Regions from separate parts of the Undibacterium sp. SXout20W genome, predicted to be linked through region 3. Evidence: predicted binding sites of a transcription regulator. Region 3 holds the regulator's gene; each other region holds the start of a gene.
What was found. Region 3 encodes LexA, which represses DNA repair genes until DNA is damaged. Its sites were predicted from a motif close to ACTGTATNNNNATACAGT; they were not measured.
Positions count from the first base shown of each region.

Region 1: a site for LexA is predicted at 7,468-7,485, ahead of ACO0K1_RS14965 (DNA polymerase Y family protein). Genes of this name have one in related genera too.
Region 2: a site for LexA is predicted at 7,701-7,718, ahead of recA (recombinase RecA). Genes of this name have one in related genera too.

Region 1 is NZ_JBMPPH010000032.1:40,561-51,213, forward strand. Features, by position in the region: gene ACO0K1_RS14935 (M16 family metallopeptidase) at 1-203, opposite strand, end outside; gene ACO0K1_RS14940 (D-hexose-6-phosphate mutarotase) at 361-1,182, opposite strand; gene ACO0K1_RS14945 (GMC family oxidoreductase) at 1,352-2,956, opposite strand; gene ACO0K1_RS14950 (helix-turn-helix domain-containing protein) at 3,255-4,271, shown strand; gene ACO0K1_RS14955 (PAS domain-containing sensor histidine kinase) at 4,354-6,714, opposite strand; gene ACO0K1_RS14960 (thioredoxin family protein) at 6,852-7,322, opposite strand; gene ACO0K1_RS14965 (DNA polymerase Y family protein) at 7,759-8,916, shown strand; gene ACO0K1_RS14970 (prolyl oligopeptidase family serine peptidase) at 8,929-10,653, opposite strand, start outside.
Region 2 is NZ_JBMPPH010000017.1:2,934-13,586, reverse strand. Features, by position in the region: gene ACO0K1_RS10675 (fused MFS/spermidine synthase) at 1-449, shown strand, start outside; gene ACO0K1_RS10670 (FHA domain-containing protein) at 649-1,251, opposite strand; gene ACO0K1_RS10665 (Stp1/IreP family PP2C-type Ser/Thr phosphatase) at 1,282-2,088, opposite strand; gene ACO0K1_RS10660 (hypothetical protein) at 2,110-2,286, shown strand; gene sucD (succinate--CoA ligase subunit alpha) at 2,554-3,435, opposite strand; gene sucC (ADP-forming succinate--CoA ligase subunit beta) at 3,454-4,638, opposite strand; gene ACO0K1_RS10645 (DUF2889 domain-containing protein) at 4,670-5,266, opposite strand; gene recX (recombination regulator RecX) at 5,910-6,365, opposite strand; gene recA (recombinase RecA) at 6,588-7,634, opposite strand; partial or broken gene ACO0K1_RS10630 (IS6 family transposase) at 7,916-8,470, shown strand; gene ACO0K1_RS10625 (hypothetical protein) at 8,523-9,038, shown strand; gene ACO0K1_RS10620 (IS6 family transposase) at 9,188-9,886, shown strand; gene ACO0K1_RS10615 (hypothetical protein) at 10,328-10,653, shown strand, end outside.
Region 3 is NZ_JBMPPH010000013.1:31,830-42,482, reverse strand. Features, by position in the region: gene tig (trigger factor) at 1-1,198, shown strand, start outside; gene clpP (ATP-dependent Clp endopeptidase proteolytic subunit ClpP) at 1,220-1,846, shown strand; gene clpX (ATP-dependent Clp protease ATP-binding subunit ClpX) at 2,019-3,290, shown strand; gene lon (endopeptidase La) at 3,520-5,928, shown strand; gene ACO0K1_RS09060 (ATP-dependent Clp protease proteolytic subunit) at 6,304-7,086, opposite strand; gene lexA (transcriptional repressor LexA) at 8,041-8,697, opposite strand; gene rpsF (30S ribosomal protein S6) at 9,041-9,409, shown strand; gene priB (primosomal replication protein N) at 9,442-9,741, shown strand; gene rpsR (30S ribosomal protein S18) at 9,751-10,035, shown strand; gene rplI (50S ribosomal protein L9) at 10,062-10,514, shown strand.

The sequences.
Region 1 (10,653 bases), on a different contig from region 3:
GGCATCAACAAGACACGTAAGCCATTCGGCAGACGATATTCAGTGATTCCTTCGACACTGGAGACTTGCGTCATGCCTTTTGGCAAGTTGTCGGCAAAGGCGGCAGGCGCGGTGAACAAGATGGCACCGCCGAGTACTAAAGCGCGTAAAACTGGTTTGAGCGATACAGCGAGGGCTGAATGGCGAACAGAGTGTGAAGGCATAGTCATCCTGAAAGTGGTCAAAAAAATAAAATAAAAACAAAGTTTAAAGACACATTAAAAATATACTGGGGGCGTGTATTTTTTCTGTGCCTTGTGTCTGCCTTGATAAATAATATAAAAAAATAAAATATGAGGGGAGTATATAAAATCTGGCGCTTTAAATCTGAGTCGCCATCAAACTTTGGCTGCCTGTCCAGCTCTCTCCGGGTGCCAATAAAATCGGCCGCATAATCGCCGCTGCTTCGACGCATAACATACGCTGATCGCCGTCAGGTTCCATGTCGGCGAGTTTGACCTCAGATTGGGGTCCCGGGTTCCATACCACCGCATCGGAAAATCCGGTGGTGTTGATATGCAGGTGTTGATGTTTTTGCAGCAAGCATAATTGGTCTGGTACATCGGCGTAAATGCGGTCTGTTTCGCCGTCGATGCGTAGTAATTCAGCCGATTCCAGGCAATTATTTTGTCCACTCAGGCTGTCACGATAACGCCTTCCCTGAAGGCCACGCAGGCTCGCTTGGTGGATATCATCCACCGCCAGATAAGTGTGCAAGGCAGCGGTAAAGCTAAAGTTGGTGTCGCCCGTATTTTGAACAGTCAAGGCAAGCTGCAAGCTGTTGTCGTGGACGCTAATAGCTAGCTCGGCATTGAACACATAGGGCCAGATGGTGAGCCGCGCAATATTTTCCTTTAAACCAAATATTGCTTGGGCAGCACCATCTTCGGTATGTCCGTGTTGCAATAATTTCCAGGGTGCAGTGCGGGCAAAGCCATGCTTGGGTAAGGTTCCCATGCCAGCGAATTGCGGAAATATCACTGGAATGCCGCCACGAATCGCGACCCCTTCATTAAATTCAGATTGCTTACTTAAAAACAATTGTTCAGACCCACTTGCCGGTATCCATGAGCACACATGAGCGCCTTGGTGGCAAATCTTAACAGTCGCGCCATCGCGCGCAGTCAGATTCAAAAAATCCATGGAATCGCATCCCATTCATAGTGATAGAAGAAAAGAAGAACTATTCTATGCCAGTCAGATTTAAAAGTGGTATTTTTTGCAACCGAAATTGAATATAGTGAAAAATAAAAAAACGGTCTGACCGAGGTCAGACCGTCCAATAACCGAAATGACGCAGATGGAACGTAGATTAAGTGTTGCGCCATTCCGCTCTGATCATATCTGCCGCCTTTTCGCCTATCATCATGGTTGGTGCATTGGTGTTGCCACCGATCAGGGTCGGCATAATCGATGCATCAACCACCCGCAGGCCTTGCACACCGATGACCTTTAAGCTTGGGTCAACCACCGCCATCGCGTCAACGCCCATTTTGCAGGTGCCGATAGGGTGGTACACCGTGTCACTTGTGGCGCGAATGACATCGCGGATTTCGTCATCCGTGCGCACATTGGCAGTTTGGTAATCGCTGCTACGGATGTTGGCCAATGCGGGTGCATCCATAATTTTGCGAGTGATTTTAAAACCTCGCACCATTTTTTCCATGTCGTCAGGATGTTCGAGGAAGCGCGGATTAATCAGGGGTGCAGCAAGCGGATCTGGGCTCGCCAGTTTCACGTCGCCAATACTTTTAGGACGCAATAAGCACATGTGGCAGGAATAGCCATGGCCCAAATGTAGTTTGCGCGCATGATCATCTAACATAGCAACGACGAAATGCAACTGGATATCCGGTGCGGCCAGGTCGCTATCGGTTTTCAAGAAACCACCGCCTTCAGCGCCATTTGAGGTGAGCATGCCGCGACGTTCATTTTGATAGCGACGGAATTCACGCAACATACGCACGCTGCCACCTGCCGAAACCCCCAGCAAATCCAGACTCTTGGCGCGATATTTGAACACAAAATCCGGATGATCTTGCAAGTTTTGTCCGACGCCGGGCAAATGATGAATCACCGGAATACCAAATGCCTGCAAGGCTTTCGAGTCGCCGACACCAGATAACATGAGCAATTGCGGACTTTGGAAAGCGCCCGCTGCTAATAATATTTCACGTCCGGCACGTAAGGTCTTTTGCTGACCATTTTGTATCATTTGCACCGCGACAGCGCGTTTTCCTTCGAAAACAATTTTGGTGACATAGCAACCGGTTTCCACCCGTAAATTGGGTCGACTTTCCATATGCGGACGCAGGTAACCGCGGGCGGCTGTCCAACGTTCGCCCTGGTATTGGGTGACTTGATAGATACCAACACCCTCTTGTTCGGCGCCATTAAAATCCGGATTAATCGGAAACCCCGCTTGCCGGGCGGCATCAACATAATGTTGCTGAAACGGATTGTCACTCCGTAACTCACTCACCCTCAGAGGGCCATCCTGGCCATGGAAATGGCCGCCATGCGTTTCGTTATTTTCTGAGCGTTTGAAGTACGGCAGGACGTCGTCATAAGACCAACCCGTATTACCTAATGCAGCCCACTGGTCGTAATCCACTTTGTGACCACGAATATAGACCATCGCATTGATTCCGGATGAGCCGCCCAGCATTTTTCCGCGCGGTTGGTAGCCTTTTCGGCCATTTAATCCAGGTTGCGGTACCGTTTCAAATGCCCAGTTATTGAGTTTCGTAGGCAACATCGCGACCACACCAATTGGTGCGTTGACGACCCAGCTATCACCACCTCCACCCGCTTCTAAGACGGTAACGCTTACGCTGGGATCTTCACTCAGGCGACCGGCTATGGCACATCCACCTGCACCACCTCCGACCACGATGTAGTCGCTGACTGGGTTCATATTGTCTCCATTATCATGATTAAAGGACTCTTGCCTCTTTGTTTGATGCCGTGTATTTTTTTTGCTGCGCTGCAGTGTTGCCGCATTCGGCTTAACCATGTACGGTATCGGCCAAGACTTAAATAAAAGCGCTGTAGCTAGTGGGTGATGTAACTGGATTCACACCGTCAAGGATTTTATCTACGTCAGGAAACGATATTAGTACGCTCGTTCACATAATGTAAGGACATTTGCTGCCACGTTGCGGGCGTAATACAACATCAGTCAGGTCACGTTATTAACCAAACAAGATTAATCCATGCCCAGCCATAGCGTCGATTCGATTGCACCCTTGTTATCGGTGCAAGATGCCGTGTTTCCAGCGCACCCTTTTAGCGGTTTGCTGGCGATTGCGCGTGAGCAAAATTGGGAAGCATCCACACTGTTTCCCGCTTTTACGCAGGATAAGGGGGCACGCATCAGTTACCTGCAAGCCCGCCAAGGTTTGCTACAAGCAAAGCATTATGGTGGCGATGAGCTATGCCTGTGGTCCGGGGCGCGGAAGTCATTGCCGCATTTGGGACAGATGGCAATTGGTATGTCTGCCCAGCACAATTTATTTCAGGCATTGCAATTCGGCCTTGAATTCCAATTGATTGCTGGTTCTATGGTACATCTGCAATTCGAAGCCGGAACGCCTTATTCTGCGGTATCCGCACAGTCTTTGTTTGATGATGTTGAGTTACAAGATTTTTTGGCGGTCGATCATTTGCTGACGACCGTGAATGCGGCTCGTCAGTTGTGTGGCGCTTCATTTCAGTTACATCAGGTGGAATTACGAGGCCAGAGTAAATCGACACACGCATTAATTGAGCAAATGTTTGGCTGTCCCGTCACTATTGGTGCGGATTGCAACCGAGTTTTGATTGCTAACGAGATCTTGCTTAAGCCGCTATCAACACCGGATGTCGCTGTGGTTCGCGCAGCGCAATCGGCGTGTGAGCAAGAGCTGGAGATCGTCGGTGTATTAGGAAGGCAAAGTCTTTTGCGGACCTTGGTCAGCCAAAATTGTGAGTTACGCACGGTCGATGAAATGGCCTTGGCGCTGGGTACGAGCGCTCGCTCTCTGCAGCGCTTGTTGGTACGCGAGGGAACCTCGTATTTTCAAGTCACCGAAAACGTGCGTATCGAACGTGCAAAACGTCTACTTCAAACCACCCTCAGTATCGATCAGATTGCCGAACAACTCGGCTATTCCGATGCGCGCAGTTTCAGACGTGCTTTTAAGCGGTGGACTAATCGCAGTCCAGCCGATTATCGTCAAGTCACAATCTGAATGCCCCTCGCTGCATGCTCGTTTGCCTGTCAAAATGTTTTTTTAGCCTATCTAAAACAAACGACTTTTTAACGTTGCAAATCTAAGCGTTGCGGTCAGGCGTAAAGATTGGTAAATCGAACCAGAAAATAGTGCCTTTTTCGGCGCAACTGACGAAAAAGATTTCTCCACGCATTTTTTCTATCAAGCTTTTTGTAATCGACAATCCCAAGCCTGTTCCCCCTTGCTGGCGCGTGTTGGTGCTGTCGGCCTGCGTGAATGGCTCAAATAAATGTGCCTGGAATTGCAATGGTATACCCGGTCCACGATCACAAATTTCCATACGGTAAATTTGTCGGTGTTGCGATAAACGAATGATGACTGTGCCACCTTCAGGCGAAAATTTAGCGGCATTCGAAATCAGATTGGCCATTACCTGCATCAGTCGATCAATGTCACCCAGACACCAAGCGTTTGCGGTGCTTAATTGAACTTCTGCCACCAGAGTCACATGCAAATGGCTGGCATACGTCGTGTTCGCTTCAATGGCTTGATGAATAAGTGCGGCAAGGTCAACGGGTTCTGACTTGATTTCCATCTTACCATTAGCCAATTTCTCCATATCAAGGATGTCATTGACCAAACCTATCAGTCGTTTGCTGTTGGTGTTGGCGATGCGCACCAATTGTCGGGATTCTTCCGTTAACACGCCGGCGACGCCTGATTCAAGTAAGCCCAATGCACCGCGTATCGACGTTAGCGGCGTGCGTAGTTCATGGCTAACCACAGAAATAAATTCAGTTTTGAGTTGGTGCATACGTAAACGATCGCTGATATCCATCGTGAACGCGACCCATTCTTTCCGTGAATTCTCAAGGTGGTTGACGCCGACCAGTAGCGGTATATTATGCCCATCCGCATGTTTGAGCATAATTTCGAAAGCGGCCGTAGTGCCGGTGCGGAATAATTCGGTGTAAGCTTGAACGCTGGTGTATTGATCCGCCTCTGACATCAAGCGGCGCCAGAAATAATTTTCACCAAGTATCTCTTCGCGGGAATAACCGCATAACTGACAAAAGACTTCATTGACATCGACCAGACGTTTTTGTTCATTGCCGTGAATGATGCCGATCAGGCTTGAATTCATCAGTCGTTGCAAGCGACTTTCGCTATCTCGTAAGGCATCGAGGGTGCGACGTTGTTCAGTAATGTCTTCAATCATCCATACCGTACCCTGATGGTACGTTTCGGCAGATAACGCCCGACCAGCAACCCGCGCCATAAATGGTTCACGATCGACGCGGTGCAGGCGCCATTCCAGTTCGACTAATTCATCGGCGACCAGTTTTGGAATGACCGCCTTACCAAATTCTTCGAAGTCTTCAAGGTGCTGATATAAAAATGAAGTTTTTACACCTATCATTGATTGCGCATTATGGAAGCGGCACAGCTCTGCAAGTGCTTGATTTGCTCGGACGATCACATCGTTACACACAAACATGATACCAACGGGTGCATTGGCAATCAGAATCTCTAATTCTTTCGCCAGTTGTTTATAGCGATTTTTACTTGCATTTAGCAGTTCCTGATTTTGCAATAACTCTTCTTCGATGCGTTTACGTTCGGTGATATCAATATGGGTTCCCACCATTCTTACTGCCCGGTGGTTGGCATCCCACTCGACCACGGCGCCTATCGACATAATCCAGCGCCATTCGCCCAATTTATTTTTTTGCCGGAATTCGGCATGGTAATCCGTTTCACCTCGTGAAGCGAAATGTGTTTGGTATGCCTGCCGCAAGCCGGCGACATCATCGCGATGAACACCTTCGGTCCAGAAGTAATTCCAGAACTTGACCGGATCCGGGAAGTCTTCTGCCGTATAGCCCAGCATTTGCATATATTCGGGGCTGAAGCTGCCGACGCCCGATTGCAAATGGATGTCGTATAAACCCTGATTCGAGGATTTCATCACGAGGCGCATCTGTTGTTCAGCGGCCAGTAATTTTTGTTCGGTGAGCTTACGTTCGGTGTTATCACTAATAAACCCGTGCCATAACACACTACCATCGGGCATTCGCTCTGGCGTGGCGTCGCCCACAAGCCAGCGTTCAGTGCCATCTTTGCGAATGACGCGGTATTCGTGATGCCAAATCGTCAGCTCTTCGGCGGATTGACGAATGCCAACAATTAACCGAACCAAATCGTCCGGATGAATCTTGCGATACATGATGCTGGCATCGTTGATTAATTCTTCAGCAGTACATTCAAACAATTGCTCAACGGCAGCGCTGACAAACGGGAAGAAAAAGTGTTGTTCTGAATACCGCTGGAATTGAAAAAATATGCCAGGCAGGCAGCGCGAGAAATTATTGAGTAAGGTGTGACTTGTTTCCAGTTCCTCCTGGGTCGTTAAGCTCGACTTGGGAGAGTAGCTAGTAATCAAGCCGGGTTTGTCGGTCATAGCTTTACTTGTCAGTGTGACTGATGAAGGGAGCACCAACGACCTCGCTAGAACGTTGGCGCTGGTAACACAGGCTGAATTTGCCGGGATGGTAAAAGTTCACGCCCTTTGATGCTCAGTATAAATGCCAAAAATTATTAGTGTTGGGCAATAATTTGATTAAAAAAATCAACCACGCCTTGTTCGCTCATGCGTCGTGCATTTGATAATTCTCCACCTTTTGACGCATACAGCACCGTGTTGTCTGGTTTTAATACCACTGCTGCGGGAATGCCTTTTTTAATCGGATTACCATAACTGTTGGCCAGATCCAGATTTTGATCAAATTGACCAACATTCACTTTGACGACGACAAACTTGCTCGTAATCAGCGCCGCACTTTGACCCTGCATCGACTTATTCAGTTCCAGACAATCTTTGCACCAGTTGGCGCCAAAAATCACCAATACATTTTTATTTGCTGCTTTGGCTTCTGCCAGTGCTTTGTTCACAGTTGCATGAGCATCGGCAGCTTCATCATAAGGGTGTGCAACATCAGCATGCGCAGCGCTCATACCCATACTAAGACTAAAGGCGATGCTGGCAAGCAATGCGAGAATTTTTTTCATGATCCAAGTAAATATAAAAAATAACAGTTAAATAGTGACGCAAATTTGGCACTTTGTCATTGTTAATACAAGATTTAATCATGCATAAGATCAACATAATGAGAAGTGTTGGTTTGAAGTAACCAAAATTCTTAGTTCACTGATAACTGATTAAATATACAGTATTACGACGAAAATCAGCTAAAATAACAGCGCAAATACCTTTGCCAGTTGTTAGCTTCGTTGAAAAAATTATCCGTTGCTCCTGCTACGGTTACAGCTACAGCTACAGCTACAGCTAATGCGACGGCGATTGTATTTATGCCTCGACATAAATATGGTACCAAATATTTTTGCGAGGCCGGCCTCTCGCGGTGGGAGGAAGGTTCTGATCAATGGCAAGGTGGGTATGTTCGTTTATCCATATTTATCAGGAATGATTTAAAAAATTATCATAATGACTAATAAATATCGTCGCATTGCACATCTGGACATGGACGCATTTTATGCTTCCGTCGAGCTGTTGAAATATCCAGAACTGCGTGGTCAGCCGGTGCTCATTGGCGGCGATTCTACCTATCAACCTAGTATTAAATCGGATGGAACACGTCTATTTTCACGAGTCAAAGACTACGTGGGTCGAGGTGTCGCGACAACGACTACTTATGAAGCTCGTGCGCTTGGACTTTTTTCAGCGATGGGAATTATGAAAGCGGCACGCGTGGCTCCCGACGTATTTTTGCTGCCTCCCGATTTTGACCTGTATCTTCATTATTCGCGCTTGTTTAAAGACGCCGTCAGGAAGATAGCGCCTAAATTTGAAAATAGGGGCATTGATGAAATTTATATCGATCTCACCGATCACAATCTCGACACGTTAAACCTTGCAAAAAGTTTGAAAAATGCGGTCTTTGAGGCTACGGGTTTAAACTGTTCGATTTGTGTCGCCCCCAATAAGCTCTTGGCAAAAATTGGATCTGATCTTGAGAAGCCGAATGGCTTAACAATATTGACGATGGACGACCTTCAAGCTCGTATTTGGCCGCTATCTGTGAAGAAGATTAATGGAATCGGGCCAAAAGCTGCTGAACGTCTTGCAGGTTTGAGTATTGGGACAGTAGGCGAACTAGCGAATGCTGACCCAAGTCTATTACAGGACGCATTTGGAAGTAATTATGCTGGATGGCTTTGTCATGCCGCCCACGGAATCGACAATAGTGAGGTGATCACAAATTCAGAACCCAAGGTAATTAGCAGGGAGGTTACTTTTGATCGCGACTTACATGCAGTCACCGACAGATCAATTTTGACGAAGATCTTTACGGATCTTTGCTATCGCCTGGCTGATAATTTGAAAAAAAAAGGATACGTTTGCAGCACAGTGGGTATAAAGATTCGATATTGTGACTTTCGTATTTCTACAAGAGATATAACGCTTTCTATCGCAACCGCTGACCCAGTAACTATCAGGAAGGCGGCAACAGAATGCCTTCGAAGAGTACCACTTGATCACCGATTTCGTTTATTAGGGGTCAAAGCAAGCGTGCTATTGAAGGCGGCAGATATACATAATCATCGACAAGTAAGTCAGGGAGTTTTATTTCCTGATCATTAACAGACGGCACTCTTAGTCATTATTGCGATTCAACCTATTCCAAAGAAATGAAAAGATAATCGAACCCATATCAGCGCGTTGTGCATTAGTTGCAGCACCCCTACGCCCAGCATCGATATTTTCATAATACCAAACATTTGTATGTCCCTGCTCTAACATGCGCGCTACTATTTTACGTGCGTGTCCAAGGTGAACTCTGTTATCTAGCATTGAAGTAAGGAATAAAACAGCGGGATACTTCACATTGGCTTGAACGTTTTGATATGGCGCAAAGGGTGAGGTATGCGCCCATTCCGACGGCACATCAGAATTACCATATTCTGCCATCCAAGAAGCACCCGGTAATAATTGGTTATAAGCTTGCATGTCCAGCAAAGGAACTTGGCTCACCACCGCATTGAACAATGTCGGAAATTGCGTCAACGCTACCCACGCTAACAACCCACTATTTGTGCTTCCCATCGCACCTAAGTGCCTTGGTCTGGTGATATTGCGTGCAAATAAGTCTTCAGCAATCGCAGCGAAGTCATCGTAAGCACGTTGACGATTTTCTTTGAGTGTGGCTTGACGCCGACGCGAACCATATTCGCCGCCGCCGCGAATATTCGCAACGACATAGACCCCCCCTTTTTCTAACCAAGCTTTACCTACGCTGCCAGAGTACGTTGGCGTTAGCGAGACTTGGAAACCACCATCGCCGTATAATAAAGTTGGATTACGTCCATCGGTCTTCAAATCTTTACGACTCACCATGAAATAAGGGATCTTCGTCCCGTCTTTGGCTGTCGCAAAATTTTGCGTGGTTTCAAAGGGGGATGGATCGAAGCAATTTGGCGTGCTCTTTAATTTTTCTCGGTGGTCGGCCCCAGCATGTCCGAGCATAAGAATCTTAGGGGTTAAAAAATCGGAGAAACTGAAAAAATAGTCATCAGAATGATCGGTATCGATTGGACTGATAAAAATAGCACCAAAGGTTGGTAGCTCAACATCACGAGAGAACCATTTCCCCTGCGTGAGCCACCATTCTTGCAATTTGCTTTTACCGTGCTCAAGTGATTGCACTAACAGAGTGTTTTTAGTTGCAACCTCACCAATTAGTGCGCTGTTGTCTCCAGGTGCGAACAAGATGAAGAACTGACGATCGCCTTCCTTAAAGGCATTAAAGTCGATGGCTAACAAGCTTCCGGCAACGTAGGTTCTATCTCCAATCATCCAATGTTCACGCGTTGTGATCAAAATTTGGTTTGAGAAAAAACTCACGCCAGAATGAGAGGGAACATCAAGTTTGATTAATTCGCCGTTTTCACGTACAAATTGTTCAGAGGTGTAGAGCGTAATTTGGCGAGATACTAATTCATACCTACGTCCGCCATGCGCGCAAATACCAGCACCGACGGCCAGATCGGTCTGTTGTCCTTCGTAAATTGTCGTCGCAGCAGACAATGGCGTGCCGCGTTTCCATTCTTTGACGATTCGTGGATAGCCAGAATCCGTCATCGTGCCCTTACCAAAGTCGGTAGCGACGAAAATACTTCCTTTGTTGCGCCAGGATACCCATTCTCTAGCCTCGCTCAGCGTAAAACCATTTTTGACAAAGCTGCGTGATTTCAAATTGAATTCACGGATATCAGTTGCATCTGCACTACCGTGCGACAGTTGAATTAAGCAGCGATCAACATCATCTTTACAGCAAATCACACCATTGAATACCCAGTTCGTATTTTCTGCTTGAGACAA
Region 2 (10,653 bases), on a different contig from region 3:
TGCAACTTCACCATTTGGATCCAACCGACATACTGAGTATTATCAGCACGGTCCGGTCTGAGTTTACGTTCGTAAGTTTGTACCAAATAGGTGGCCAGGGAATTTTGATTGCATCGAATGATCCGCGTCACAAAGAGGCGAATGCAACAGCGCTTTATCGTATGCAGCAAAGCCTTCCGCTGACAAATCTTTTGCAACGTGCAAGACTATCGATGGATCAAATAAAAGAAAGTAGGGAGTTAACGAGTGAAGATATTGATCACTACCTCGCTAAAGTCGGCATTGATCCAGCCTTATGGATTTCTAACGATAATAACGTCCGACTCGAATATTCAACGCCAAAACGAAATGGCAACAACTCAATCACTAGCTTTACAAAAAATATGGAAATACTGCGACAATTTCGCGCTGAGCCTGTGCAGTTAACAAAACCCGTTGCTAAGCCATGACTTGCTGCTGGCATGTCAGGTAATCTGTCAGGTAATCTGTCAGGTGATCTGTAAGGATTCAGCAGAACAGATTGGGGATCCTGCTGCTTTTGCGAAGGTCTCGTGAGGATGTATCGTCGAACACCATATCGAACAAGGCGCAACAAATGCATCCCTGCGGATTACCACCCAAGGATGCAGCGCCTGATCGACCTCATTATCATTTATTTCCTGCCAAAAATTGCATCTTAGTCGACATCAAATCGATAACATCCCCATGCGCCAGAATCGTTTTAGCAAGAATCTCATTATCATTAATTTTCGGCTTGCTCGTGCCTTCGACATGAGAAATGGAGTAATGATCGGCGTGTTTGGCGATGGCAATGACTTGTACCCCGGGGCTACCGATGGTGGTAATGGGTTTGGTCAGCAATAATTCTTTGCCTGCATTATTACCATTCATTACCTTGATTTTTGCTGGGCCCGAGAGTGCATTATCACCATCAGGATTTGCAATGGACTTGACCTGTGCACTTTTTTCGACTTGGAAACGCAGTTTGTATTTACCAATATCAATCACGTCGTCATGCTGCAACAAATGTTTTTTTACCGGCTGACTGTTCACCATGGTGCCATTGGTGCTCCCCAGATCCAAAATAAAAGACCCGTTGGGAGTTGTATCGATGGCGGCATGCTGCCCGCTCACCGTAAGGTGATCGATGACAATATCATTTCCCGGACGCCGACCTATGGTCATCCGCGATTTGGTAATACTCACTTCTTGTTGTATCAAACCATTAAAGGTGACGATGATTTTCGCCATAAATCTCTCATAAATTCAATGTAAGCAAAACTACCGAACCATTAGACGTTGCAGCCAGGAAAGATTGCGGATCGCATGGACTTTAAATAAAACAACCGACGTGTTATCAACACCACCGGCCGCATTTGCATTGGCTACCAATGCCTTAGAACATAAAGATAAATCATCTGAACTATGTTGCAAGATAAGCTGAATTTCATCATGGCTAAGCATATCGGTCAATCCATCTGAGCATAGCATGTACAAATCTTGCTCTTTTAAGTCGTGGGTATGCAATTCGACGCTCACGGATTCCTGCGTGCCCACAGCTCTTGTGATTAAATTCTTAATCGATGAAAATCTGGCTTGCTCTTCTGTGACCAATCCCGCATCAAGCTGTTCCTGCAAAACAGAGTGATCATGGGTTAAACATGTCAGTTTATTATCGCGAAAACGATACGCTCTGGAGTCACCCACATGCGCCAACAATAATTTATCCTGCGAACAACATGCCAACACCACGGTGGTTCCCATGCCATAACATTCAGCATTGGTTTGCGAAGAATACAAGACATGGCGGTTCGCCAGTTCTATCGCATCGACCATCCAACGTGATAACTTCAGCCGCGGTAAGCCCAACTTTGTCAACCACGCTGTATCGAGTTTTGAGCACAGATAATCGGCAATTACCTGGGTAGTCATCGCGCTGGCAACCTCGCCAGCTCTGTAGCCGCCCATGCCATCAGCCAGAATCGCACAACCATAATCAGCGCAAACCACGATTGCGTCTTCATTATGTTCCCTGACACACCCGGTGTCCGAGAGTGCTGCAAATTCTAGTACGTGCTCGTTAGACATCGATAATTGTTCAAAGCGCCAATGAGATTTGTTGATGGGAATAAAAATAGTGGCTCACCGGACGCGTATGTGTCTGGACTTTTCCCGAACAGCAAACGACTGCCGCATGTGGATACCGGATCAAACTACCTGATGCATGCGACTGTAGCGCAAACCATCGATTTATTATTTATGGGACGCCAGCAACCTAAGTCTTAAATAAAATGCATAAAAAGTAGACCGCATTCAATATCGTCGCAGGGTGTTCAGCATCGCCCTGGGTGATTCAACGTCTTTCTACTTAAAGCACATCGAACAACCGCTATTCTTGATTGACATCTTAAATTTGACTCAAGCTTAACATTAAGAAAATCAGTTTGCACAGATATCCAACGAAGCAAACAATACAGCAATAAAAAAGCCGCGTTTTCCGCGGCTTTTTACTGGTTTTTTGTTACTTATTAGCAACTTAACATAGAAGCCAGATTACAGCATCGCTTTCAACAAACGCGCCATTTCGGACGGGTTTTTCGTTGCTTTGATACCGCACTCTTCCATGATATCCAGTTTTGCTTGTGCAGTATCTGCACCACCAGAGATCAGAGCACCTGCGTGGCCCATGCGTTTGCCCGGAGGCGCTGTAACACCAGCGATGAAACCAACAACAGGTTTCTTCATGTTGTCACGTACCCAGTAGGAAGCATTCGCTTCGTCTGGACCACCAATTTCACCGATCATGATTACAGCGTCTGTATCTGGATCATCATTGAACATCTTCATGATGTCGATGTGTTTCAGACCATTGATCGGATCGCCACCGATACCAACCGCGGAAGATTGACCCAGACCCAGCGCAGTCAATTGACCCACTGCTTCATAAGTCAATGTACCAGAACGGGAAACCACGCCGATACGACCCTTACGGTGGATATGGCCAGGCATAATACCGATTTTGATTTCGTCTGGTGTGATCAGACCTGGGCAGTTAGGGCCGAGCAATTTTGTTTTGCTGCCAGCTTTCGCCATGCGGTCTTTTAACATCATCATGTCACGAACAGGAATACCTTCTGTAATACAGATAGCCAGATCGAGTTCTGCTTCAACCGCTTCCCAGATCGCTGCGGCTGCGCCTGCTGGTGGAACGTAGATCACGGAAACTGTCGCGCCTGTCGCTGCTTTAGCTTCAGAAACGTTAGCAAAAATTGGAATGCCTTCGAAATCTTCGCCAGCTTTCTTTGGATTCACGCCAGCAACGAAACATTCTTTGCCGTTCGCGTAATCGCGGCACATACGTGTATGGAACTGGCCAGTTTTGCCAGTGATACCTTGGGTAATGACTTTAGTGTCTTTATTAATCAGGATGGACATATTGATTCCTTGCGATAATTAAGCGTGAGCTGCGGCAGCGGCAACAACTTTCTGCGCTGCTTCTTCCATCGTGTCAGCAGAGATGATTGGCAGACCAGAGTCAGCCAACATTTTCTTGCCGATGTCTTCGTTAGTACCCTTCATACGTACAACCAGAGGCACTTTCAAAGAAACTGCTTTAGATGCAGTAATCACGCCTTCAGCAATCACGTCACAACGCATGATGCCGCCGAAAATGTTCACCAGGATGGCTTTCAAGCCTGGGTTTTTCAACATGATCTTGAACGCTTCAGTCACTTTTTCTGCTGTTGCACCGCCGCCAACGTCCAGGAAGTTCGCTGGTTCGCCACCGAACAATTTGATCGTATCCATCGTTGCCATCGCCAAGCCAGCACCATTCACCAGGCAACCGATGTTACCGTCGAGAGAGATGTAAGCGAGGTCAAATTTAGACGCTTCGATTTCTGCTGGATCTTCTTCATCCAGATCGCGGTAAGCAACGATTTCTGGTTGACGGAACAAGGCGTTCGCGTCGAAGTTGAATTTCGCATCCAGAGCGATGACTTTGCCGGAGCCAGTCAAGATCAATGGGTTGATTTCAGCTAAAGAGCAATCTGTTTCCATGAAGGCTTTGAACAAACCTTGCAATTGAACGCGCGCATCAGCGATAGAGCCTTCTGGCACACCAATTTTACGAGAAATATCGTCGGCTTCCGCATCTTGCAGACCAGCGCTTGGATCGATAGCGATGGAATGAATCAGTTCTGGATGTTTTTCCGCGACTTCTTCGATGTCCATACCGCCTTCAGACGATGCCATCAATACAACGCGTTGGCTGATACGATCAGTTACCATACTCACGTACAGTTCTTTAGCGATATCAGCACCTTCTTCGATCAACAAGCGACGAACTTTTTGACCTTCTGGGCTAGTTTGGTGTGTGACCAATTGCATACCCATGATCGCATCAGCGTATTCACGCACTTGCTCCAAAGATTTTGCAACTTTAACGCCACCACCTTTACCGCGACCGCCGGCATGAATCTGCGCTTTGACGACCCAGACTGGTCCGCCCAAGGTTTCAGCCGCTTTCACTGCTTCTTCAACGGACAAGCATGGGATACCGCGTGGTACGGTCACTCCGAATTTACGGAGGATTTCTTTACCCTGATACTCATGGATTTTCATACGACTTCCCTTCAGACACTGAGGTATAAATAATTAAACAAACAAACTAGCTGGGTGATTTTGCGTCAGGCGAAGGTTTCGCCCAACGCGGGTAATACTGAACAACGGCTGGCCCGTCAACACGCAAGGCGTGGCAACGGTCAAGCTGGAAAGGTTGTTGAGTCTGGGTTGCATTGCCAGCGTGATCGCTGGCGCTATCGCGGGTATCAATGACATCGCCGGCAAAGGCCTGGATCGCCGCGGTTGGCAAAATTTGTGCAAGTTCGGTCAGATGCGTACAGCCATGAATACCTGCAAGTCGTTCTTTAACGCCCTGGCGGAACTGCTTAAGCAGGTTTAAACCAATTAATTTTTTGTAATCCGGTGCGATTGATTCGCAGTATCCTGGATATGGGACAGCATCGGAACTAGCTTCAACATCGACAACCTGCAGTTGTAGATTGACCGTCACACGAATATGTAAATCGTGCAAAGCTTGCCCCTGAGGACGGACACCTGACGCGAGTTTAATATCGCGCGTCTTATGATCGGTGATATGGGCGTCAAAATCCCACAGGCCGTCATCACGAGCAAACGCGGCTATGCTGATAGCACGCGTGTGTTTCAACGTGCGGGAAATTGTCGGTGGTGATAAGGGCATCATGCCTTGCTGGCGGCTAATTCAGTATAAAAGAGCCACAATTGCGCGTCGTTACCGCAGCTTCTACGATAACAGCCGCTCCTGCGGCGCTGCAAAAAACCTTCGAATTCTAGCACAGCTAAAACATGAACTCACCAAAAGCGGTCATTTTTTGCATTTCTATAGAACAAACTCAGGCATTAAAGGGCAAAAAAATGCATTTTCATTGCCACTTTGACTCTAAATTTGGTGGAATTGGAATGAAATAGCGTAACCTGAGAATTTGGGTTTGGATTGTTTTTTGGTTTGTATCTTATGCGCTTTTGACAAAACAATTTGAGTGACGCAGAGATAGAATCAGAAAGTATCTTTGTTTGAGCGCTGGGAGTTCAGATCCTCTCCCAATTTTTTGGATCGCACAAATAGTGCCGAAAGGCAGTGACAGCGCCCGAAGGGCACGATGTCAGCATTGTCATTTTTGCTTAATTTCTGAATTTGATTAAGCGACGTAAAGTAAGGTAGATAGCCACCGGGCCAAGCCCCACGTGGTCGCACGAGGGGCAATCCCACAAATAACAAAAAAATTGGCGGATTGCGCGACCCTACAGCTCTTTTAAACAACTTAGCTGGCGGCATGCCCTCGCCCTACGCAATCGGCTATATATTACTACTTAGCGTCCTCCCGAGGCATCTTCATCGCCTGCTGAATCGCCTTCCCAGAAAATCCCCTTTGCTGCAAAAATCGACTTTGTTTCATTCTCTCTTCATGATCTGCTGGCGCTTGCGGAAACTTACGATGTAGCACAGCCACCGCCCTCTCCAACTCAGTTTCAGATAGCTGCTCTTTTACCCGCTGAATCTCGACACTATCCAACTGATGCGTTTGCAACTCCGCCAGAATGCGCTGATTACCAAAGCGGGCAGAACGACGATTCACCAGCGAATCAGAAAATCGTTCTGCGGACATAAAGTTAGATGACTCCAGCCAATTCAGCACCGCCTCAACTTCCTCGGGCTCGTCAGCATAAGGTGATAACTTTCTGGTCAGCTCAACCCGACTGTGTTCACGCATCGACAAATACCGCAACGCACGCCCTTTGAGACTTAATTTTTGTTTAATCATAGCAATTATGTCAACGGATACAGAACAAACTTGGCATTCGCATTATTTAAACACCCTCTGTAAAATAGGGTCCCTTAGCAAAGTAAGTTCGTATGGGGTGCTTCTTGTATTGAAATACAAAAACAAAAGCCGACAATTTCAGCTTGTTGTATAGCTGTAAATTATCGGCTTTTACGTAAGTCGACGAGAATCAAAAAACGTTCACCGTCGATCACAATTTAACTACGCTGCAGCATCGGCACTCAATGCTGGTAACAAAGGGACGCCAAGATGTTCGCGTACTTTATTCTCTATTTCATGCGCCAACTGTGGTCGTTCTTTCAGGAAATTACGTGCGTTGTCTTTACCCTGACCGATACGTTCGCCATTGTAACTATACCAGGCACCCGCTTTTTCAATGATCTTGGCATCGGCACCCAAATCAAGGATTTCACCTTCACGGGAAGTGCCTTCTCCATAAAGAATATCAAAGTGAGCTTCTTTAAACGGTGGCGCTACTTTATTCTTAACGACTTTGACTTTCGTTTCATTACCCACAACTTCGTCGCCAGACTTAATAGAGCCTGTACGGCGAATATCCAGACGAACGGACGCATAGAACTTCAATGCGTTACCGCCAGTTGTCGTTTCCGGGCTACCGAACATCACGCCAATTTTCATACGAATCTGGTTAATGAAGATCACCAGCGTATTCGTACGCTTAATACTGCCCGTCAATTTACGCAATGCTTGCGACATCAGACGCGCTTGCAAACCAGGTAAAGAATCACCCATATCGCCTTCAATTTCAGCACGCGGTGTCAACGCTGCAACCGAGTCAATAACGACAAGATCGACACTACCAGAGCGCACTAAAGCGTCAGTAATCTCTAAGGCTTGTTCGCCAGTATCTGGTTGAGAAATCAACAATTCATTTAAATTAACGCCAAGCTTTTGTGCGTAACCAACGTCCAACGCATGTTCCGCATCAATAAATGCACAAGTACCACCAATTTTTTGCATTTCAGCAATAGCTTGCAAAGTCAGCGTGGTTTTACCTGATGATTCCGGGCCGTAAATCTCAACAACACGCCCACGTGGCAAACCACCGACACCTAATGCAATATCGAGACCTAAAGAACCTGTGGAAACAACTTGCACTTCTTCCACGACGGCACCATCGGCCATCCGCATGACCGATCCTTTACCAAATTGCTTTTCGATTTGTGCTAGCGCCGCAGCAAGCGCCTTGCTCTTTTCTGAGCTGTTGTCAGATTTCTTATCGTCCATACATTCTTTCATTCAATAAGCAGCCGGTGGAAAACAAACGCAGGGGTTAAATCCACGTTTTGCAGTACTGTATAAAAAAACAGTGATTTATGCAAGCGACTTTTTCAAAGTTATTGAAAATAAGACGAAGATTAGTGTCGAAATGTCGAAATTCACTTAACTCTGAATTTTGTTCAGCTAACTCTGAATTTTTTTGGATAATTCGATATGGTTCCGTCGCATTAGCTTTTTAAAAGCGAAATCGATTATGCTCAGCACCTTTTTAAAATTGATGCTCAGCCATGCTTGATACGAAACGAATGCGATTTCCATTAGAAATGATAGCCGTCTGTATTCGTTGGTATGCAGCTTACTCACTCAGCTACCGCCATCTCGAAGAAATGATGCAAGAACGAGGCGCCTTTGTTGACCATTCCTCCATCAACCGCTGGGCAATCCGGTTTCTGCCTCTGATCGAAAAAACATTCAGAAAATATAAACGCCCTGTTGGTAGCAGCTGGAAAATGGATGAAACCTCTATCAAGATCAATGGACAATGGAAATACTTGTATCGTGCCGTTGACCGTGAAGGACAAACCATCGATTTTCTGCTCACTGCTAAACGCGATAAAACTGCTGCCATGCGCTTCTTCGACAAAGCTATGCTTCTCAATGGCTTACCAGGAAAGATCGCCATGGATAAGAGCAGTGCAAATTAAGCAGCGATGGATCAGATCATCGAAGACAAGGGACTGAGCGCTATTGTAGGGCAGGTCAAATATCTCAATAATATGGTTGAGCAAGATCATCGTGTGATCAAGCGTATGACACGTCCGATGCTTGGGTTCAAGTCCTTTCTTCCATTATTAAGCGAAAAGAAATATGGTCTGAGCAAAAGGATTAAATAAAATGATAGCTTTTCTTGTGGCGGCAATTGTTTCGGGGACATCATACTGGAACGATCAGCTTGAATTTGGTGTTGATGTTCCGGTCAATGCTACTGTTTGCACTGGCTTGAGTGATGCCCCAGATCGGGGTGTCTACGTATTTCTCGATAATAAAGATAAATGCCCAGATTTGACAAAAACGAGTTTGTACGAGTACGTGGAAAAAGAAAGAATTTCTTCTATTTCAGTTGTTGCTTGGTCCAACTCGACAGAACAGTTTTCATCGACTCGTGATTTGGCCAAAGCATATTGCGGAAAATCGGATGGGAATTTATTTAAGAAAAATATTAAAGGTAAAATCGGCTGGTTTTGTGTTCCGAAAAGCAGAAAGGGCGCGATTTCTGGATTCTTCTTGCTGAATAAGGGGAGTGAAGAAGGAAGTGGCGTTAATCTTCAAATTGGCTTGAATGACGGTAGTAAAATTTCAAATAAGGAATATTGGAATTTAGTCAATAGTCTTACTACGTCAAAAAAATGATGATTGGTTTTGATATGCTTGTATGTGGCTTTGATGACTCTAATGGAATGGACGCCCTCTTTCAAACGGCATCGATGGGTTCCGTCGCATTAACTTTTTAAAAGCGAAATCGGTTATGCTCAGCACCTTTTTAAAATTGATGCTCAGCCATGCTTGATACAAAACGAATGCGATTTCCGTTGGAAATTATAGCCGTCTGTATTCGTTGGTATGCGGCTTACCCATTAAGCTATCGTCATCTCGAAGAAATGATGCAAGAACGTGGCGCCTTTGTCGACCATTCTTCTATTAACCGCTGGGCCATCCGGTTTCTGCCTCTGATCGAAAAAACATTTAGAAAGTATAAGCGCCCTGTCGGTCGCAGCTGGCGGATGGATGAGATCTATATCAAGATCAACGGGCAATGGAAATACTTCTATCGCGCCGTCGACAAAGAAGGACAAACCGTCGATTTCCTGCTGAGCGCCAAGCGTGACAAGGCAGCGGCCATGCGCTTCTTCGACAAAGCCGTACATAAAAACGGTCTACCAGATAAAATCGCCATGGATAAGAGCGGTGCAAATAAATCAGCGATTGATCAGATCATCGAAGACAAGAGATTGCACATTATTGTACGGCAGGTCAAATATCTCAATAATATGGTTGAGCAAGATCATCGTGGGATCAAGCGTATGACACTTCCTATGCTTGGGTTCAAGTCTTTTCGTGCTGCCAGAAATATTCTGGCCGGCATTGAACTTATGCACATGCTACGCAAAGGACAACTGAAGCTGGTCGGATGTGAGAACATGTCATTTGCAGACCAGTTCTATGCGTTGGCAGGCGTAGTCCGTCCAGCGATCACGTAAAAAGCGGTAAAGGCATCAACTCGCCTTTTTAAAAGTTAATGCGACGGACCCCCGCCAACCACCACAACACAAGTCTGCGACTTACGATACGCCTTCCTACAAGTAGAAATTACTTTGCTTAATTATTGATTTGACATATCAATCTACTCATTTAACGCAAATATACTATCATCCAAAAAATTCAGCGTTGTCCTAAGGTCGACAACAGAATACCTAAGCGCCACCCACGTAGGTATTTCCATCATTAAAGCAAAGTTGAATTACAAGACTATTGTGATAAAGTAAGTTTGAATCAATGAAGATGTTCGTAGCGTCTTGAAGTTGCTTGATGGACATCGGCCACAAATTTTTATGCAGCTTTAGCGTTTTATTTACCTTAAAAACGAACGTGTTTTTTAAGCTAGAAAGATGGCCTGATCGCACCATGAAGGAGTAACGGCAATGATTAAAAATCTAATGTGCGCTTTTTCGATTTCAATGTGCCTGGCGTCACAAATTGTATTGGGATGCGATGTGAACGCGCCACCTGATACGTCTCCTCTCAATACCGACCCTAATTTGCATGGTGTCGCCGTATTTTTACCGCTCATACTGGAACAGGCTGATCAAGGCCCCTTTGCTGATTTAATCAAGGTAATCAACAAGTATTATCCCGAAGGAAAAATTAGTATCACCATTAAACCCGTGAAAAGAATTTATTGGGATATTATCAATCGACGCGCGGATTTTGGTATGCCGACCATGAAGTTAAACGAATTACAAGAAGC
Region 3 (10,653 bases):
GAAAATGGTTGCTGCGCAATACGGCTATCAAGTCGAAAACGAAGTATTGAACGACAAAGTTGGCCAGGCATTCGCTGCTGCGGCTAACGAAAATAATTTGCGCGTAGCTGGTTATCCTAACATTGAGCCAAGCACGACTGAAGGTGTTGCTGAGGGCACATTGGCGTTTAATGCGACGTTCGAAGTCTATCCAGAAATCGTCGTTGGCGATTTGTCTGCTGCTGAAGTTGAGCAAGTTAAGTCAGATGTGACCGACGCTGAAATCGACAAAACAATCGACATTCTCCGCAAGCAACGCGTGCATTTCCACGTTAAAGGCGAAGAGGGCGCGCACGGCAACGGCGGCGCTGATCAGACTGCGCAAAATGGTGATCGTGCTACCGTCGATTTCGTTGGTACGATTGACGGTGTTGAATTTGCTGGTGGCAAAGCTGAAGGTTTCGCTTTCGTGCTGGGCGAAGGTCGCATGCTGCCAGAATTTGAGGCAGCAACGATTGGTCTGAAAGCTGGCGAATCTAAAACATTCCCATTGGCATTCCCTGAAGATTATCATGGTAAAGATGTGGCTGGTAAAACAGCAGAATTTACTATCACTCTGGCCAAGTTAGAGTCGGCACATTTGCCAGAAGTTAACGAAGAATTCGCCAAAATGCTGGGTGTCGAAGACGGTGATCTGGTTAAAATGCGCACTGACATTAAAGAAAATCTTGAGCGCGAAGTTAAAGGTCGCGTTAAGGCTAAAACCAAAGAAAGCGTCATGGACGCATTGGTTAAGGCGGTCGAATTTGATGTGCCAAAAACTTTGGTAGCACAAGATGGCGAACGTCTGGCTGAGATGACTCGTCAAGATATGGCGCAACGTGGTATGAACGTCAAAGACGTTCCATTCCCAGCGGAGTTGTTTGCTGCGCAAGCTGAGCGTCGTGTACGTTTGGGTCTGATCTTGGCTGAATTGGTTAAGGCTAATAATTTGCAGGCAACGGCTGATCAAATCAAAGCGCAAGTCGAAGATTTCGCTCAAAGCTACGAAGATCCTCAGCAAGTTGTAAAATACTACTACAGCGATCGTAATCGTTTAGCGGAAGTTGAAGCCCTTGTTTTAGAAGAAAACGTCGTTAACTATGTACTGAGCAAAGCGAAAGTTTCAGACAAAGTTTTGCCATTCGACGAATTGATGGGTAACAACGCGCAAGCGTAAGTTTGAATAAAAGGAAATCACATGACAGGCATCATCCGTAATTCGGCGTTGGATACAAATATGCTGGGCATGGTGCCTATGGTGATAGAGCAGAGTGGGCGTGGTGAGCGTTCTTATGATATCTATTCACGTCTGCTTAAGGAACGTGTGATTTTCCTGGTTGGTCCGGTTAATGATCAAACCGCAAATCTGGTGGTTGCTCAATTGTTGTTTTTAGAGAGCGAAAACCCAGATAAAGATATTTCTTTGTATATCAATTCTCCCGGTGGTTCTGTTTCTGCAGGGATGGCGATCTACGATACGATGCAGTTCATCAAGCCGGACGTCTCGACTTTGTGTACTGGATTGGCAGCGTCAATGGGTGCATTTTTACTGGCTTCTGGTGCTAAAGGTAAACGCTTTTCATTGCCTAATTCACGCGTGATGATTCATCAGCCACTAGGTGGTGCTCAGGGTCAGGCGTCTGACATTGAAATTCAGGCTCGTGAGATTTTGTATTTACGTGAACGTTTAAATGGTATTTTGGCTGAAAAAACTGGTCGTAGTCTTGATCAAATAGCAAAAGATACTGATCGTGATAATTTCATGTCAGCTGATGCAGCAGTCGAATACGGTTTAATTGATAAAGTGCTGACGCATCGCGCTTGATCGCACTGAATTGGATGAACGCCCGCTCCTAAAAAGGTCGGGCGTTTTTTTATTCAGTTCTATAGAATTGGAATATAGGGCAAACTTAGATCATGCAATGACTAAAACTGTTTTTGCAGGTAATATGCTTTCAATTCCGACCTAATTAATTTTGTTTTTTCATATTCGTACTATGCCCGATAAAAAATCCTCCAGTGGTGAAAAACTGCTCTATTGCTCATTTTGTGGCAAGAGTCAACATGAGGTTAAGAAACTAATTGCCGGGCCCTCAGTCTTTATTTGCGATGAATGCATAGATTTATGTAATGACATCATTCGTGACGAAGTGTCTGAAATCGACAATATTGCTAGTGCTAAAACTGAGCTACCAACACCGCAAGAGATTACGGATTTGCTGGATCAGTACGTGATCGGCCAGGTAAATGCAAAGCGCATTCTTGCTGTCGCCGTCTACAATCATTACAAGCGCCTGAAGCACTTAGGTAAAAAGGATGATGTAGAGTTGGCGAAGAGTAATATCTTGCTGGTTGGGCCTACTGGTTCCGGTAAGACCTTGCTGGCGCAGACGCTGGCAAGAATGTTGAATGTGCCGTTCGTGATTGCGGATGCAACAACCTTGACCGAGGCTGGTTATGTTGGTGAGGACGTAGAAAATATTATTCAAAAATTGCTGCAAAATTGCAATTATGAAGTCGAGCGTGCGCAAAAAGGCATTGTGTACATTGATGAAATTGATAAGATTTCACGTAAATCAGACAACCCATCCATTACCCGCGACGTTTCTGGTGAAGGCGTGCAGCAGGCCTTGCTTAAGCTGGTGGAGGGCACAATGGCATCTGTGCCACCACAAGGTGGTCGTAAGCACCCAAATCAAGATTTTATACAGATTGATACGACCAACATCATGTTTATCTGTGGCGGTGCGTTTGATGGCTTGGCGAAGATTATTTCTGACCGTTCTGAGCGCAGCAGTATTGGTTTCTCTGCTAGTGTGAAGAGTCAGACTGAGAAGAGTGCAAGTCAGGTCATGCAAGATGCTGAGCCGCAAGATTTGATCAAATTTGGTCTGATTCCAGAATTGGTAGGTCGTTTGCCAGTGATTGCCACTTTGAACGAATTGGACGAGGCGGCTTTGATCCAGATTTTGGTTGAGCCAAAAAATGCCTTAATCAAGCAATACGCCAAGTTGCTCGAGATGGAAGGTACTGAATTGGAAATCCGTCCGGCGGCTTTGCAGGCGATTGCTAAGAAAGCGATTGCACGTAAGACTGGCGCGCGCGGTTTGCGTTCGATTCTTGAGCATGCGCTTCTCGATGTCATGTACGATTTGCCTAGTCATCAAAACGTCGAGAAGGTTGTTATTGATGAAGGTACGATTACCAACGGTGCGAAGCCGTTGTTGATTTATCAGGATCAGCCTAAGGTATCTGGCGCGCAACATTAATTGGCATTAGGTTTTTTGCTAAAAAGGGGATTATTTCCCCTTTTTTTTATGGTTATTGTGCGATTTATTTTGATTCGCAGTAGAATAAGTTCAAATAAATCTTAGCTTCAATCGCAAAGCTACCCGGAGTTTCACTCTGCGTGGCTTTTTTTATTGTTTTTTAAGTGATGGGCTTGTGTTTTGCCCTTGTGCGCCAACATTAACAACTAGTATTTACGAAAGGTGCGCCATGACGACTACTCTGAATCCCGAGCAAATCCAACTGCCTCTGCTGCCGTTGCGAGATGTGGTTGTATTCCCCCATATGGTTATTCCGCTGTTTGTAGGACGTCCAAAGTCGATTAAGGCTTTGGAGGCAGCGATGGATCAAGGTAAAAGTATTATGCTTGCTGCGCAAAAAGCAGCGGCAAAAGATGAGCCGTCGGCTGATGATATTTACGAAATAGGCTGTGTTGCCAATATTTTGCAAATGCTGAAGTTGCCGGATGGTACGGTCAAAGTATTGGTGGAAGGCGCACAACGCGCCCGTATCCACAAAATTTATGACTCCGAATCACATTTCACTGCTGATCTGACGCCGGTTGCAGCGGTTGAGGAAGATGATTCTGAAGTAGAGGCAATGCGCCGAGCGATTGTTCAACAATTTGATCAATACGTTAAGTTAAATAAAAAAATTCCTCCTGAGATTTTGGCATCCTTGTCTGGTATCGATGATGCTGGCCGTTTGGCGGACACGATTGCTGCTCATTTGCCGCTTAAGTTGGAGCAAAAGCAGGTTATTTTGGAAATTTTCAGTGTTGCCAAACGCCTTGAACATTTGCTCGGACAGCTTGAGGGTGAGTTGGATATTCTGCAAGTTGAGAAGCGTATCCGTGGTCGCGTTAAGCGCCAGATGGAAAAATCACAGCGCGAATACTATCTGAACGAGCAAGTCAAAGCGATTCAGAAAGAATTGGGCGAGGGCGAAGAAGGTGCAGATATTGATGAGCTTGAGAAAAAGATCATCGCCGCTAAAATGCCTAAAGAAGCGCGTGATAAGGCTTTAAACGAGCTTAAGAAGCTGAAAATGATGTCGCCAATGTCCGCTGAAGCGACCGTAGTGCGTAACTACATCGACACCATCGTTGGCTTGCCTTGGAAGAAAAAATCCAAGGTCAATAATGACCTTGCCAATGCCGAGAAAGTACTTGAGGATGAACATTACGGTCTCGATAAGGTGAAAGAACGCATTTTGGAATATCTCGCTGTTCAGCAACGCGTTGATAAACTGAAAGCGCCAATCTTGTGTCTCGTTGGTCCTCCAGGTGTGGGTAAAACTTCGCTGGGTCAATCGATTGCACGTGCAACGAATCGCAAGTTCGTTCGTATGGCACTCGGCGGCGTGCGAGATGAGGCGGAGATTCGCGGTCATCGCCGTACCTATATCGGTTCTATGCCGGGAAAAATTTTGCAAAGCCTGGCAAAAGTCGGGGTGCGTAATCCATTATTCTTGCTTGATGAAGTCGATAAGATGGGTGCTGATTTCCGCGGCGATCCATCGTCGGCTTTGCTGGAAGTGTTAGATCCCGAGCAAAATCATACGTTCTCTGATCACTATATCGAAGTTGATTTTGACTTGTCTGATGTGATGTTTGTGGCAACCTCGAATTCCTACAATATTCCGGCAGCTTTGCTGGATCGTATGGAAGTGATACGCTTGTCAGGGTACACGGAGGACGAAAAGACCAGCATCGCGCAACGTTATTTGTTGCAAAAGCAAATCAAAAATAATGGTTTGCAGGAAGCGGAAATCAGCGTCGCAGAAAGTGCGATTCGCGACATCATTCGTTACTACACTCGCGAAGCTGGCGTGCGCTCATTGGAACGCGAAATTTCTAAGATTTGCCGCAAAGTCGTGAAAATGCTTTTGCTCAAGAAAAATGAGAAAAAAGCGACGATTACTTCAAAAAATCTCGACAAATACCTGGGTGTTCGTCGTTACGATTTTGGTGTGGCAGTCAAAGACAACCAAATCGGGCAAGTGGTTGGACTGGCCTGGACTGAAGTTGGCGGCGATTTGTTGACGATTGAAGCCGTAGCGATGCCAGGCAAGGGTGGCGTGATACGCACTGGTACACTAGGCGATGTGATGAAGGAATCGATCGAGGCAGCTCGTACCGTGGTTCGTAGCCGTGCTAAACGACTTGGTATCAAGGCGGATGTTTTCGAGAAAAGTGATATCCACATTCACGTCCCTGAAGGGGCAACGCCAAAAGATGGACCATCGGCTGGTATTGCGATGACCACTGCATTGGTGTCCGTGTTTACGGGCATTCCAGTTCGCGCAGATGTGGCAATGACGGGTGAGATTACCTTGCGTGGCGAAGTGCTGCCAATCGGTGGCCTCAAAGAGAAGCTGCTGGCTGCACATCGCGGTGGCATCAAAACGGTCTTGATTCCAGAAGAGAATGCAAAAGATCTGGCAGAGATACCTGATAACGTCAAAAACAAACTGGAGATTGTGCCAGTACGTTGGATCGATAAAGTGCTGGAAATTGCGCTGGAGCGTCAACCTGAGCCCTTGCCTGAAATCGAAGCAGAAGTCGCTGCAGCTACCGCAGTAGATGCGACAAAAGATTTAACTGTAGTGAAACATTAAGCAGTAATAAGAAATCTTTTTGAAGTCTTAAAAATGCCCGATTAATTTTCGGGCATTTTTATTTTTAGAACTCGTTTTCAAGCTCGGGCTTTATTTTGAGCCCATTGCGAGTTGCCGTTATAAATATTATCTTGGTGGAAATTTATTGGCCGAGTTGATGAATGGCTAGAATGTGTTGTTCTTTTTTTGCGGGGCAAATCTAAAGGGTGGGGTAATCGGCAGAGGCTTCAAGCTATATGTTTTTCACTATTCAAAGCGGAGCTCATCTGTATGTCGGCAACTGACAACTATCGAAATAAGACTACCAAACCTACGCAGAATTTTTAACACGCTCCCGACTCTCGGCGTTGAACACATAAAAATAAGCTTTACTTTTTAGAACCTTCGAGCAATCGCAACTACATCGTAAAATTTCCTAAGTAGTGCATTACTTGAGCTTTCTTTACACAGATTTTCGAGAGAATCTGCTTCTCCAAAAAATATTGATCCCTTTGGAAGCTTAAATTTAGCAACTATTTGCTCTTGTTCATGTGGAGTATTTGGGTACCAAAAATCGCCAATGTCCTTTACACCGAATTCTATCAATTGGCGCTTATTTAAAGCCCACATACGAATAGCAGGACAACTTGGTGAAAAGACGTTGAAATTCAAAAAATCGGCACCAAAAATCTTTTTTCTATTTGATAAATAGTGTGAATAAGGTGCATACATATTTTCAGATACACCAGCTTCCTTGTATAAGTCTTGGAAATTCTCTTTCATTTTTTTAATCCCATCTAGTGCCTGTGTGTCCTTCGCTGCAGTGACGACGATTTCTGCATCTTGGTAGGCAACTGCCTTTCTTTGACCTGCCTCTTGATAATAAATAAATGGCTCGTGAACACCGATAATCGAATCTTTTAGAACAGTTTTTTTCTTTGCAGACACAAATAAAATTTGGGCGCAAGCAGAGAGGCATCTACCATCGACGATAATATTTAAGTTTCTTTTTTTCATCATTTTGGATATAGCGAAACTTGCGTCAGCGTCGCCTCCCATAGAATCAATCATTAAATCTTTTGCCATCAGGTTTGGTTCAACACTAGCTCTTAAAAGATCACCAGTATTAGGGGAAATTTGACCTATCAAACTAAGCTGACCAGTCTCTTGATCTGACATGATTGCGTTCCAATTGAGACCATTTTTCTCGCGTAGAACGTTTGGCTGGAATTTATGTTCGCAGAACGCTGGATTTGATTGCCACAATAGCAGTAGGAGCACAACAAATGGAACGATTTTTCGCATTTTAGTCTCTTTCTAATTTAGATATATGAAAGCAGTTTATTGGGGTGAAAGTTACTTTCCATTTGGTGGTAGCGTGGAAATGACAAAATAACTTTAAAATTTATTCATGCATAAAATTGTTATATTTACAACAAAAGACATATAATAGCACCATCTAAGCGAGAGATATAACGAAAGTTAAAACTTAAAAAATACAAAAAATTAATAAGTTTTTTTGCATTGAACTCTCAACGATCGCTGAACCCGATGACTATTCAGTTACCGTTATTGCAAATTAGTAGCAGGACAGCGATAAAAGGTATTTTTCAGATATTTGACTCAAAACAAAAAGTATTTTTATATTCAAAGTGGCGAGAAAGCCAGACGGAAGTGATGAATTTTGTATGGGTTTTCAGTGTTGTCACTGTATATCTGGGAGTCACTGTATTTGCGACGGGATGGCAAATGGCTATGGCTATGGCTAAATTAACTTTTATTCGACTGTTGGTTAGGTGGTCTTGTTAATTGAGTTTATCCAATGTCGTAACGTAGAGTATTTAAAACGACGGAAATCCTGACATGGTACTGTCTACATTTTTCAAAACCGTGCCAGTAAATGTAAAAAGCATCGTTGGCTTGGTTTCTTAATGCCGCCAGATTAGGCTAGGGGTGCTCGGCATTTTAAGCCGGTTAGATTTTTTGGTAGCTTGCGCCGTCTGAGTAGTGAGCGCAGTCGACAGGTCTTCAAATTATCATCACTATTGCAGTGCCGTACTGCTACATCCAATATTCAATCGAATGATTTTTGTACGGACACTTCCGATTTAATTCAACTTAATTGATGGTGGCTTAAACCCAGTTTCGCATCAAGCCGACTGCCAGACCTTCCAATGAAAAATCTGCTTCCTGATCGCTGATTTTAATGGTGGAATAATCGGGATTTTCCGGGATCAATTCGATCTGGTTGCCGGTTTTTTTGTATCGTTTTACGGTGACATCGTCGCCCAGTCTGGCGACGATAATTTGGCCATTACGGGCGCTGTCGGTTTTCTTGACTGCCAATAGATCGCCATCAAGAATGCCTGCATCACGCATCGACATGCCGCGTACCTTGAGTAAAAAATCTGGCCTCGCTGAAAATAAGGCCGGATCTACCTGGTAACTTGCTTCGATGTGCTCGCTCGCCAGAATTGGTGAGCCTGCGGCCACGCGTCCGACGAGTGGCAGGCTAAATTGTGTGATGGCTGGGTGAGATAGGTTGAATGATGTTCCAGTGATGTGGTTCGATAATTCTGACTCTAACAGGCGAATCCCGCGTGAAGTGCCTGCGGCAATTTCTATGACGCCTTTTCTGGCGAGTGCTTGCAAGTGTTCTTCTGCCGCATTGGTTGAACGAAAGCCAAGTTCGGTTGCGATTTCTGCGCGAGTCGGGGGGAAGCCGGTGTTTTGGATGGCATCCTTGATGAGATTCAGGATCTGCTCCTGGCGGGCGGTAAGCTTTAGCATGGGATGTGCCGCGCCATGATAGCGCTGTATGTATAAACAGTCTGTATTTTTATACAGTGCAGCAATATGTGCAAGGAAATTTTTAACTTAATTGGGGTTTATACAAAAGTAATCCTTGGTGTCTGGTCTGTTTCTTTGGGTTTCGCTAGGTTGCCTATGTGGTGTATTAATCAGAAAATGTTGTATAAAATTGATCAAGCCACCTTCTTTGCGCGCATTTGCTATCTATGTGCTTGAAATAATTGAATAAATTAAAAAAGTGGGTTATTATCATCGGCTTTCCTCTTCCTGCACTCGTCTTGACGCCGAGGCAGGCTATTTTTATTGTCCACAAGGAGAATATATGCGTCATTATGAAATCGTATTTATTGTACATCCCGATCAAAGCGAGCAAGTTCCTGCAATGATCGAACGTTACAAAGCTAGCGTTGTTGCACGTGGTGGTCAGGTTCACCGCGTTGAAGACTGGGGCCGTCGTCAATTGGCTTACATGATTCAAAAATTGGCTAAAGCACACTATGTTTGTATGAACATCGAGTGCGATGCAGAAACATTGCTTGAGCTGGAAACAGCATTCAAATTCAATGATGCCGTTCTGCGTCACCTGACAGTCAAAATGAAAAAAGCTGAAACAGCTCCATCACCAATGATGAAAGCCGTTCAAAAAGAAGACGCAGCGAAAGCACAACGCGTTGAAGCACCAGCTGCTTAATTTTGATTTGAAAAAGGTCGTATAAGAAGAGAGTGAACCAATTCAAGCTTGTGGCACGCATTATTGAGAAATCAGCATTGCGGTATACGCCAGCTGGAGTGCCTATTGCAGCAGCTATTCTGATGCATAGCGCAAAACAGCGAGAAGCAAACATTGAGCGAATCGTCGAGTTTGAAATTAATGCCCAGGCAGCTGGACTTATTTCTAAACAATTCAATGACTTGCCATTGGATGTTGAAACGGAATTCACTGGATTTTTAGCACGCAAAAATCGCAACAGCAAAAGTCTCGTGTTTCACATTAATGAAATCGGGACACATTTACTAGATTAGGAGCCTGACATGGCATTCGGTAAAAAATTTGATAAAAGCAAATTGAAGCAAAAGCGTCAACAACAAAATCCTTTGTTCAAGCGCAAAAAATTCTGCCGCTTCACAGCAGCACATGTAGAAAAAGTTGATTACAAAGATATCGACACATTGAAAGATTTCGTGCAAGAAAACGGCAAAATTATGCCAGCACGTTTGACTGGTACTAAAGCTTTGTACCAACGTCAAGTTGATACAGCGATTAAGCGCGCACGTTATTTAGCGTTGTTGCCTTACACTGATCTGCACACAGCGTAATTGACGACAAGTACTAGGAGAAAAATATGCAAGTTATTCTGATGGATAAAGTCGTTAATCTCGGCAACCTCGGTGATGTAGTTAAAGTAAAAGACGGTTACGCTCGTAACTTCTTGATCCCACAACGCATGGCTCGCCGTGCAACTGCAACGGCTATCGCTGAATTTGAAGCGAAGCGCGCAGAGTTGGAAAAAGCAGCAGCAGCAAAATTGGCAGCGGCTCAAGCTCAAGGCGAAAAACTGGAAGGTTCTACCGTTCAAATTTCCCAAAAAGCGGGTGTTGATGGTCGTTTGTTTGGCTCTGTTACTAACTTCGACATCGCTGAAGCGTTGGCTAAGCAAGGTGTTGCTGTTGAGAAATCGCAAGTTCGTTTGCCACAAGGTCCATTGAAAACTGTTGGCGATCACTCTGTTTCTGTTGCTTTGCATACAGACGTAGTTGTGAACGTTACTGTTGCCGTAATTGGCGAGCAAGCTTAATAAGCTGTTCTTTCAATTCAAAAAAAGCCGGGTTCGCCCGGCTTTTTTTATGGATGGAATAATTGATTTAAATTATTATCACAATGTTGTTTGATATAAACATTGCGTCGTCCTCGTTAGTTGTATCCTATCATAAGCC